One region of the Streptococcus sanguinis genome, then DNA from elsewhere that is predicted to be linked to it. Evidence: predicted binding sites of a transcription regulator. Region 1 holds the regulator's gene; each other region holds the start of a gene.

Region 1 (3,231 bases):
GACTCTGCAAGAGATTCAATCATTTACAAAGAAATTAAAAGAATTTTTAGGAGGATAAGATGGCCTTTCAAACATCTGTTAGCTTAGCAAACTGTGAATATACCTATTCACTTCATCCAAATGTCAAGAAATTTACCTTGCGCGACAATACATTCGCTGAAAGCAAGGTTGGCAACTATGAACTCTCACGTCTGCTGGAATCTGTTCCCAACAGCGGAAATGGTTTTCTGCTGAAAATCATCGTCAATAAAGAGTTGAATGGTTTCAAAATCAACATCACTGACAAATCAGGCCTGCGCTTGGTCAATATTTTCAAATCAGAAGACCATCACATTATCCAGCAAGAATTTTATTTCTTGATGGATAGCTTGGTTGAAAGAAATATTTTTGAAAAGACACCACAATAAGCAAGATTCTCGCAATTTTGCTTTTTTGGTTTTGAATCTTCAAAATTTAAACGAGCTTGACTTCTACTTAGAACACTTGAAGAAAAGACTAACCGAACCCAAAGAAAGGATTAACAATGGTTGAACTGACCTATTTGGACTCATATAAGGTGAAACGAACACTTACCTATGAAGACTTCGACGAATTTCTTCTCGCCTTCTCTGGCTGTGTCACAGTTCCTGACTCGCTCAAAGTACTTTCCATCACTTATAATGGACACCAGCTGCCTTTTGCAGGGCTAATTGGGGACTTGTACCGCCAGATGTACCAGTTAGACCTTAGTCCCTACCAGGACTAAGCTTTTAAACACTATTATTCCCAGCAATTCCTGATTTTCTTTTTTAGTGCATTAAACATCCTTAATTAGTTGATTTTTTCACAAACTTCCTATAAAATAGAATTAGAAAGGTTGTGATTTTGTGAAAACTGAAAAAAATACTACAATTCCTCGAGCAACTGCTAAAAGGCTATCGCTCTACTATCGTATTTTTAAACGTTTTAATGCTGAGAAGATCGAAAAAGCAAACTCCAAGCAAATTGCAGAAGCCATTGGTATTGACTCTGCTACTGTCAGACGAGATTTTTCTTATTTCGGTGAACTTGGCCGCAGAGGATTTGGTTACGATGTCAAGAAATTGATGAACTTTTTTGCTGACCTCTTGAACGACAATGCTATTACCAATGTCATGATTGTTGGCGTTGGTAATATGGGACGTGCTCTGCTGCACTATCGTTTTCATGAGCGCAATAAAATGAAGGTTGTAATGGCTTTTGACATAGATGACCATCCAGAAGTTGGCAGCACAACCAGCGATGGAATTCCTATCTATGGAATTTCCCAAATCAAAGAAAAAATACAGTCAGGAAATGTGCAAACCGCCATCCTAACTGTACCTAGCGTAAAAGCTCAAGAAGTCGCATCTATCTTAGTTCAGGCTGGTGTCAAGGGCATTCTCTGTTTCTCACCTGTAAACCTATCCCTGCCTAAGGATGTGGTCGTCCAGTATGTTGACCTGACTAGCGAACTGCAGACTTTGCTCTACTTCATGAGAAAAAATGATTATTAATTTGAAAGAGGTATTAAACACTCTATGAGTAAACCTATTATTGGAATAACCGGAAATGAAAGAGAAATCCCAGACGATCACTTCATCCATATAAGCTATACAGCGACAGGATTCGTTGAGGGTGTCAAAGAAGTTGGCGGAATTCCAATGATTTTGCCAATCGGTGATGAAGAAATGGCTAAACAGTATGTTTCCATTGTCGATAAATTAATCATCACAGGAGGTCAAAATGTATGCCCTCAATTCTATGGTGAAGAGAAAACCATTGACAGCGATGATTATTTACTCAAGCGAGACATTTTTGAGTTAGCTTTAATCAAGGAAGCTCGCCGCCAAAATAAACCAATCTTCACTGTCTGCCGCGGAACCCAACTTTATAATGTCGCTTTAGGCGGTACGCTTCATCAAGATATTGAAGATCATTGGCAAGATAGCTCTGCTGAGTACACAACCCAAAGCATGGTGACCAAGAATGGTTCTATTCTGCACGAAATCTATGGACCAGCATCCGAAATCAACTCCTTCCACCATCAGAGTATCAAGGATTTGGCTACTGGCCTAGAAGTCATCGCCTATGATCCTCGCGATAAGATTATTGAAGCCATCACTTCTACTGATGGTAGTCCTTTCCTTGGCGTCCAATGGCATCCAGAGTTCTTGTTTGGCTCCAGAGAAGGAGACTTAGCTCTGTTTGATTATGTTGTCAATATTCTTTAAAAGCTTCTATTCCTAGATAAACTTCTGTTCTACTCGAATAGAAGTTTTTTATACTCAAGTAAATCGAATTATATTATATCATATCTGTCTCCTCTCGGTAGCTATAGTAGTTGCATTTGGACACAATCAAATGATCCAAAAGAACTAAACCCATCATCTCACATGCTTCTTTCATATGCTGGGTCACCTCATCGTCGTTTCTGCTGGGAACGACTGATCCTGATGGATGATTGTGTACCAGTATGATAGATGTCGCCAAATGTTTGAGAGCGTAGTGGAGAATCTCTCTTGGCTCAGCAATGCTTCTGCTTACCGTCCCCATGAAAATAGTCTGCTGGTGCAGAATTTGATTTTGACTATTAAGATAAATAGCAACCAAGCACTCCTGCCTCATATCTCCCAATTCCTGCTGCATCTTCTGGGCTAATTTTTGACTGCCCATAATCTGTTCTTTCTGCAGAACCTCTGCTCGGTTAATCCGACGCCCCAATTCGATAATGGCCTGCAGCTCCACAGCCTTAATCGGACCGATTCCAGAAATAGTCTGCAATTCCTGCAAAGTTAAATACTTAAGATCGTTCAAACTGGAAAGCGATGATAAAATTCTTTGAGAAACTTGAAAAACAGTTTCTTTTTTGTTGCCTGTTCTGAGAAAGATTGATAAAAGCTCCTGGTTGCTGAGTTTTTCAGCCCCTTCTCTCATCAAACGCTCCCGTGGCATCATGCTAATATCATCTTGAAATGAAATGCTATACATAGAAACCTCCTTACCTTATAATTCGGAAAAAGAGTAAAAATCAGCAAGAGTAGATACAAAAAATCTTTCGTCCAGAACAAATTTTAGATAAAAAAACACTCCAAAAGTAGAGTTCTTCCTAACCTTTGGAGTGAAATGTTTTTCGCCTTTAAATCTGCATTTGGTTATAAGACTTACTGAAAGATTCAAGAACTTCCTTAGGAGCCTTATCATACTCGACAGAACCTTCTAATGTTCCCTTGA
Region 2 (3,231 bases), 650 kb from region 1:
TCAAAAAGTACATGCTGATTATCCTTCTCTGCAAGCCCATCACCCTCGTCATCTATACCTACGGACTGACTTATATCATTGATTTTTTCTGGAAAATGGTCTCCAAATAAAAAGAAGTTGAATTGCACCGCACCCCAAAAGTTAGACAGAAAAAATCTAACTTGTGGGGGGTTTTTAAATGAAACTAACTTATGAGGATAAAGTTCGAATCTATGAACTAAGAAAACAAGGAATCAGCTTAAAGCGACTTTCAGAAAAATATGGAATGAACCTTTCAAAACTTTTGACATCCCAACCTCTTTCTAAATCTTTACTTATTACAGCACAAACCATAAAGAAAAATCAGCCAGTTTTGACTGATTTTCGTCTCATGATTAAGCAAAGATTTTATTCTGGCGATACCAAAATCTTGATCTGCGCCTTGTCCTGAGTCAGCTCGATAAAGCCTTCTTGCACAATATCCTCTAGCTTAATCTTCTTGGTCACAAGCTTGTCTGCAGAGAAATAGCCCTGCTCCATCAGTTCCAGCACCTTAGGGAAAATATGCCGATAGGCGATAATACCCTTAAGCGATTTTTCTTGAATGGCAAATTCATTAGGGTTGATGCTAGCTTCTCGTTCCCAGATAGAAACAACCATACATTCTCCAGCCTTGTGGACAGCAGCTAAAGCTTGTCCCAGCACAACCGGCACTCCAGTCACTTCATAAGACACATCTGCTCCGCCACCAGTTAAACGATGAATAGCAGCCACCACGTCTTCGCCTTCTTCTGGTCGCACAATAATCGCCCCAAGCTCCTCTGCCTTGGCTTGGCGTTCTGGAGATAACTCGACACCATAAATCTTAGAGGCACCGGCTGCCCGCAAAGCCTCAATAATCAAGAGCCCGATTGGTCCCAAACCGAAGACAACTGCTGTATCGCCCGTCTTAAGAGCTGACTGACGGACCGCGTAAACAGCCACAGCAGCAGGTTCTGTCAAGGCTGCCTGCTCATAGCTAAGGCTGTCTGGAACTTTGTGAACAATGTCTCCGTCCAAAACACAGTATTTGGCAAAACCACCGTCTGCCGCCAAACCGACAAAGTTTAGATTAGGGTCCAGATTATAATCACCGACAAGATTATGCTTCGCTAAAATAGGCTCAACTGTTACCCGATCGCCAACTTTGACCCGTGTCACAGCACTGCCGACCTCAACAATTTCCCCAGCAAACTCATGCCCCAAAGTTACAGGCGCTTTCTGGCCAGAGTAGACATGCTCTGTTTCCGTCGGAATAAAAATCGGTCCGTCCAGATATTCATGCAAGTCAGTACCACAGATTCCTGTATACTTGACCGCAATTTTGACTTGATGCGGTTGGACTTCCGGTACATCCACTTCTTCAATACGAACATCTTTAGCGCCATACCAACGCGCAGCATTCATTTTTGCCATAAACATACCTCGCTTTATAATTTGTTAGTTTAATTGTAAACCCTTTCAGAAATCTTGTCAAAAGATTAGCTACATTTTCAAAAAAAATCATACAAAAAACCAGCATCAGCTGGTCATAGACTTATTCTGCAATTCTAGCCGAGTAAAACGGAAAAAGAAACATTAAAACAATATAAAGAATCAAGAGTATCGCACGGAGCAATCCGCCAAATAGAAAAGCAACCACTAAAGTTCCTAAACAAATAGAAAAATTAGTAAAATTTGTTTCAATCAGCAAGGTTTGTCCTGCTTTAACTGTCACTGGCTTGGTTTTCATAGGAGCTGCTCCCACACGAACAACAGCTTCTTCCCCCTCAATAGGGAAGACAGCCTCATCACCATTCTTAATTGCGCCAACTTTCTGATCATTGATAAAGATTGGAAACTTTCCAATAATTCCTACAAAACCTGTCCCACGTTTCACTTTGATTTCCGACATAAAAGACTCCTTTGTTTTTTTAATTATTTTAACATAACTGATGGCTAAAGGAAAGACGAAATAAAAGGCTATGATATTTAAAAATACTAAGCTATTCATCGCCAAAACAATCGTCAATAACATGAGAAACGTTAGTCATAACTTTAACAGTGGTTGATAACTTTTCAGAAAAAGCATCTATTGCATATCCTGATGCGAAAGTAGAAAGTTGACTTTGGAACTGAATAAACCTAGCGACCATAGTGGATAAGACAGCACCAACCGCTTTTTGAGAACGAACGATACCTGTTAGATTTACTGTTCCATAGAAAGCATCCTCCATACCATCCCTAAACGGTTGGTAAAAACCACCTAACATGCTGATAACTGTATTAATAGTCGTTGCTGCTTCTGTTAACTTTGTATCAATCGTCCCCATTGAACTCTGTACACCTGTAATAGTCCCAGAAACAGAAATTTGATCTCTTAAAATACCATAAAACTTCTTTTCTTTCTTAGCTTCAAATCGGCCTTTATAGTATATTCTTTTAGGGAAATCCATACTTATATCTTTACAAGAATCTTTCAAACTTTCTACTTTACGATTCGTTTCAGCTATAATTTCATTTGATTCATCAAGGTAAACATTAAATGCAGCAGACATCTCTTGCGCAAGCTTCTGAGCTTTAACATCAATCTGATTATCAAAAGCGCTGATAACATCTCGGTCATCAAAAATTCCACTCTCTTCAAGATACGTGTTGTAATCCTTTGCTACTGTAGCGCTTACTTCAGGGATATGACTAAAATCCATTTCTTGAATAAGAGTAGCTAACTTGGTATCTGTGGCTTCCATAGTAGCTCTAATGCTATCAGATACATTTTGCATATAAAGAACACAGGCAGAAATCGTCTGCAAATTTTGATGAATAACTCGCAAAATTTCTTGCACAGCTTGCGGAATACCGTCCCCAAACTGAGAGCGTTTATCAAGACCAGAAGTACTTTCTTCAATCATGCTTTCAAAAGAGTTTAAAAGATTTTCACCTTTTTTAGCGATATTTGTCTTACTAGATAGACCAAACATTCCATCTTTTACAGTTTAACCAGTAGAAATACTAGCATTAGTTTCAATATCACTCTTCATTTGATAAGCCGCTAGAATAACTTCCTCTAGTTTATGTACCACAGCATAATTGTCCCATCCATTACCAGCTTCATCATAATAATCGTAAAGCATACTAGTCCCTAGGTTATCAAATTTACACAAATAATCTCCCGTACTATAGCTAGCAATCCTTTGAACATTCTCTTCTACATCATCAAGATTTGAATATGCC
Region 3 (3,231 bases), 110 kb from region 1:
CAGTTGGCTTTAACAAATCTTCTGGAATGAAAAGCACAGCAATAACAAGCAAAGCGCAGAAAGAACCTAAAATAATACCAAAGTATTTCCAGTCCTTTCGAAAAAGCGGGACAAAAAAACTAAATAGTAACGTTGTAATAGAGTAGGATGGTGACAAGGTTTTGACTTTTATTCCATCTGGTGACTGAATAGTAATCTTATTCATAACATCTCCTTTTGATTACATAATATACCAAATTAATTTAACAAACTTCGATAATTCTGTCAACTGTTTTGCTTAGATATTAGAGATTGATAGGCAATGAACATTAAAAAAGAGACTAGAAAGTTAGTCAAAGATCGTACTAAAGAACTGAAAGGAATTTACACTTGGTTTAAATTAGAACTTTAAAGTGTAAAATCCAAATATTTTTTCAAAAAAATACAGCCCCAAGGCTGCATTTTAATCTACGTAATGTTCTTCCTTTTTATTAAACCAAGCGTATGGCAAACCTATGAGTAGACCACCACCGATGAGGTTACCGATAAAGGTTACGCCCCAGTGACGCAGGATATTTCCAATACCAAAATTTTGCACTTCCGCTGCTGCTGAGCTGAATTTCACGATAGCAAAGGAAGCAAAGTTGGCTGCCAAGTGTTCGTTGGTTAGGAATACAAACATATAAATCGCTGATATAACTAAGAAGAGCTTAGCTGTACTATCCTTGACCAAAACGAAGGAAAGAATAGCGATATTAACAAAGATATTGGCCAAGACTCCCTCGAGCAGAATCAGCTCATTAGATCGAGCAAGCTTCATCTGCACAACACCAGAAATGAAACTTTCTTTGCTAAGCCCTGCATAAGCAGCCGAGTTAGCAAAGAGCCAGCCGGCAATCAAGGCGCCAATCAGATTGAAAAAGGTACAATAAAGCAAAATCATCAAGGCTTTTTTCCAGTCAATCTTCTTCAAAAAGGTACCAGCAGTCAGAAACATCATGTTGGAAGTCACCAATTCTGCATTTAGAAAGACAATGTAAGCCAATCCCCAAGCAAAGATGAAAGGAAAGAGAAAGCGCCCAGTTCCAGGAACGATCTTATTCGTCAAATCTGCTGCAATAGCTCCAGCACCAGTACTAAAGGTTAGGAAAGCTCCAGCAAAGATGGAACGAACAGCGTACTTGGCCTTGCTTGTATCAAACAATGCTTCTTTCTTGCGGCAAGCTGCTTCAATTTTCGGGATAAATGTCGATTCAGGCATAAAAAATTCTCCTATTAATTTAAACTATGTATAGTATATCACAAAGTTCTTTCTTTTGATAGCGTTTTCGAGAACCTTTTTAAATTTTCTAAAAAAGGATTGAAAAATAACTTTTCAACCCTTAAATCCTTTTGCTAACTGAGCAATATCTTCTGGCCGTGTTCGGCAGCAACCGCCAAAAAGCCGTACACCTTGATTTTGCCAAAGTTTACTATTTTCCAGCAAGCTCCGCTCCTGCTCTGGATCATCATGCCATGTCTTGGTCAAGCCATTATAAGTTTCGCCAGAGTTAGGATAAGTCAGAAAAGGTTTGTTGCACACTTGTCCAAGCTCACCTAATAAAGAAGCAATTAAATGTGGAGCTGTACAGTTAAAACCAACTGCCAAGACTTGTGGGCTTTCTTGAGCCAAGTTTCCTAATTCCTCAATTTTAGTGCCATCTGATATGGCATTCTCCGACTGGGCGACAAAGGACAAATAAGCCTCAGCCTGCGGAAATTCCTCAGCTAAAAGTCGGAGGATAGCTGCCGCTTCTACTCCATTTGGAATCGTTTCAATAGCCAGCAAGTCACTCCCAGCTTCTAGTAAAGCTTGGATACGCGGACGGTGAAAATCTCGATATTCTTCTTCACTCAGCTGGTAGTTTCCCGTATACTCCGAACCATCAGCTAAATAGGCGGCATAAGGCCCTACCGAGCCTGCAACTAGAGGACAAGGTCTCTGTTTCTGCTCTTCAGGAGATAATCCTGTCCAGACATTTTCGATTGCCTTTTGTGCTAAGAAGACTGTCTCTTTTAAAAGATCATAACCCTTTTCAGGAGTTAGTCCTGCCTCTATAAATGCTGGAATGCTGGCCTGATAACTGGACGTAGTGATGATATCACTGCCAGCTCTCACATAGCTTTCATGCACATCCTGAATAATCCGAGGCTGGTCTAATAGGTATTGAGCTGACCAAAGCTTACCAGATACATCATAACTCAGGCTTTCCAACTCTGTACCTAAGGCTCCATCTAAAATAATAATTTCTTGCTTTTCAAGCAAATCTTTAAATTTTCCCATGAAATACTCCTGAAATCTACGATTAAATATAAAAAGAGGTCTCCCTCTTTTTTATTTTCTACATTAAGATCTATTCGCCCAGGCAGTATCGACGTCCAAGATATCCTGAGTAGTATATTGCTGACGATAAGGATTGTAAACGATATAGCCAGCACCAGACTCAGAGAGTGGCGAATCAAAGCGAGTCAAATCATATTTTTCAATAATATAATTCAATTTAGCATTATAGCTAGTATCTGTCGCATAGACACCGGTTAGGGCAGCTGTTGCATCCTGATAGGTTGGCGCATTGCTCTTCCATGCACCTGCAAAATGGCCTTGCTTGAGCACTGCAACATAGTCTTGCAGAGACTCTACATAGCTAGGATATGAACGGAAACTATCGTTGATGGTGTAGGCATTTCCCTCTCCATCATCTTCCCAAGTCTCCATATTAGCAGATTGGCCATCATAGTGACCTTTGATACCGAAAAGGTTATAATGAGGCTCACCAGACAGACCAGACTGTCCTGAACCACTTTCCAAAATAGCCTGTGCAATCATAACAGAGGCATAAAGATCGTTGTCCTGTCCCAACTGACGCGCTGGCTCACCGATTTGTGAGATGAAATAGTCTGTTTGATTCATAGGCTGCTGGTCGCTATTATTGGCACTAGCAGGATTAATATGCTTTGCCAAGACGAAACCAACAGCAATCGTCGTCGTCATGATGAATAAAGCTGAAAGGATTCTCTTACCTTTTTTTGAAATTCTCTTTTTCACAGCACTTCTCCTGAATAAGATGTTAATGATACCATTGTAACATACTAAAGATTAAAAAAACACTATTGATAATTTACAAGTATATGACATTTTTCGTTTTATTTCAAAAAATCCAACTCAAAAACGAGTTGGATTTAATTCGCATTATTAAATTTTTGACAAAATCG

Evidence for each region. Region 1 encodes Rex, which represses fermentation and respiration genes when NADH is low (regulators of the CRP and FNR family bind a similar motif). Its sites were predicted from a motif close to TTGTGAANTANTTCACAA; they were not measured.
Region 2: the regulator Rex is predicted to act here: its motif matches at 1,468-1,485, upstream of FOC72_RS07405 (2,3-butanediol dehydrogenase).
Region 3: the regulator Rex is predicted to act here: its motif matches at 1,267-1,284, upstream of FOC72_RS04980 (formate/nitrite transporter family protein).

What each region holds. Positions count from the first base shown of each region.
Region 1 is NZ_CP054570.1:897,542-900,772, reverse strand. Features, by position in the region: gene FOC72_RS04470 (cysteine desulfurase family protein) at 1-58, shown strand, start outside; gene FOC72_RS04465 (DUF1831 domain-containing protein) at 60-407, shown strand; gene FOC72_RS04460 (DUF4649 family protein) at 524-745, shown strand; gene FOC72_RS04455 (redox-sensing transcriptional repressor Rex) at 867-1,514, shown strand; gene FOC72_RS04450 (gamma-glutamyl-gamma-aminobutyrate hydrolase family protein) at 1,539-2,231, shown strand; gene radC (RadC family protein) at 2,305-2,988, opposite strand; gene FOC72_RS04440 (class A sortase) at 3,137-3,231, opposite strand, start outside.
Region 2 is NZ_CP054570.1:1,547,836-1,551,066, forward strand. Features, by position in the region: gene FOC72_RS07395 (TVP38/TMEM64 family protein) at 1-110, shown strand, start outside; partial or broken gene FOC72_RS11570 (helix-turn-helix domain-containing protein) at 179-283, shown strand; gene FOC72_RS07405 (2,3-butanediol dehydrogenase) at 388-1,434, opposite strand; gene FOC72_RS07410 (hypothetical protein) at 1,556-1,912, opposite strand; gene FOC72_RS07415 (hypothetical protein) at 2,004-2,978, opposite strand; gene FOC72_RS11575 (hypothetical protein) at 2,994-3,231, opposite strand, start outside.
Region 3 is NZ_CP054570.1:1,009,420-1,012,650, forward strand. Features, by position in the region: gene FOC72_RS04975 (hypothetical protein) at 1-205, opposite strand, end outside; gene FOC72_RS04980 (formate/nitrite transporter family protein) at 443-1,240, opposite strand; gene mmuM (homocysteine S-methyltransferase) at 1,355-2,302, opposite strand; gene FOC72_RS04990 (glucosaminidase domain-containing protein) at 2,366-3,064, opposite strand; gene yihA (ribosome biogenesis GTP-binding protein YihA/YsxC) at 3,212-3,231, opposite strand, start outside.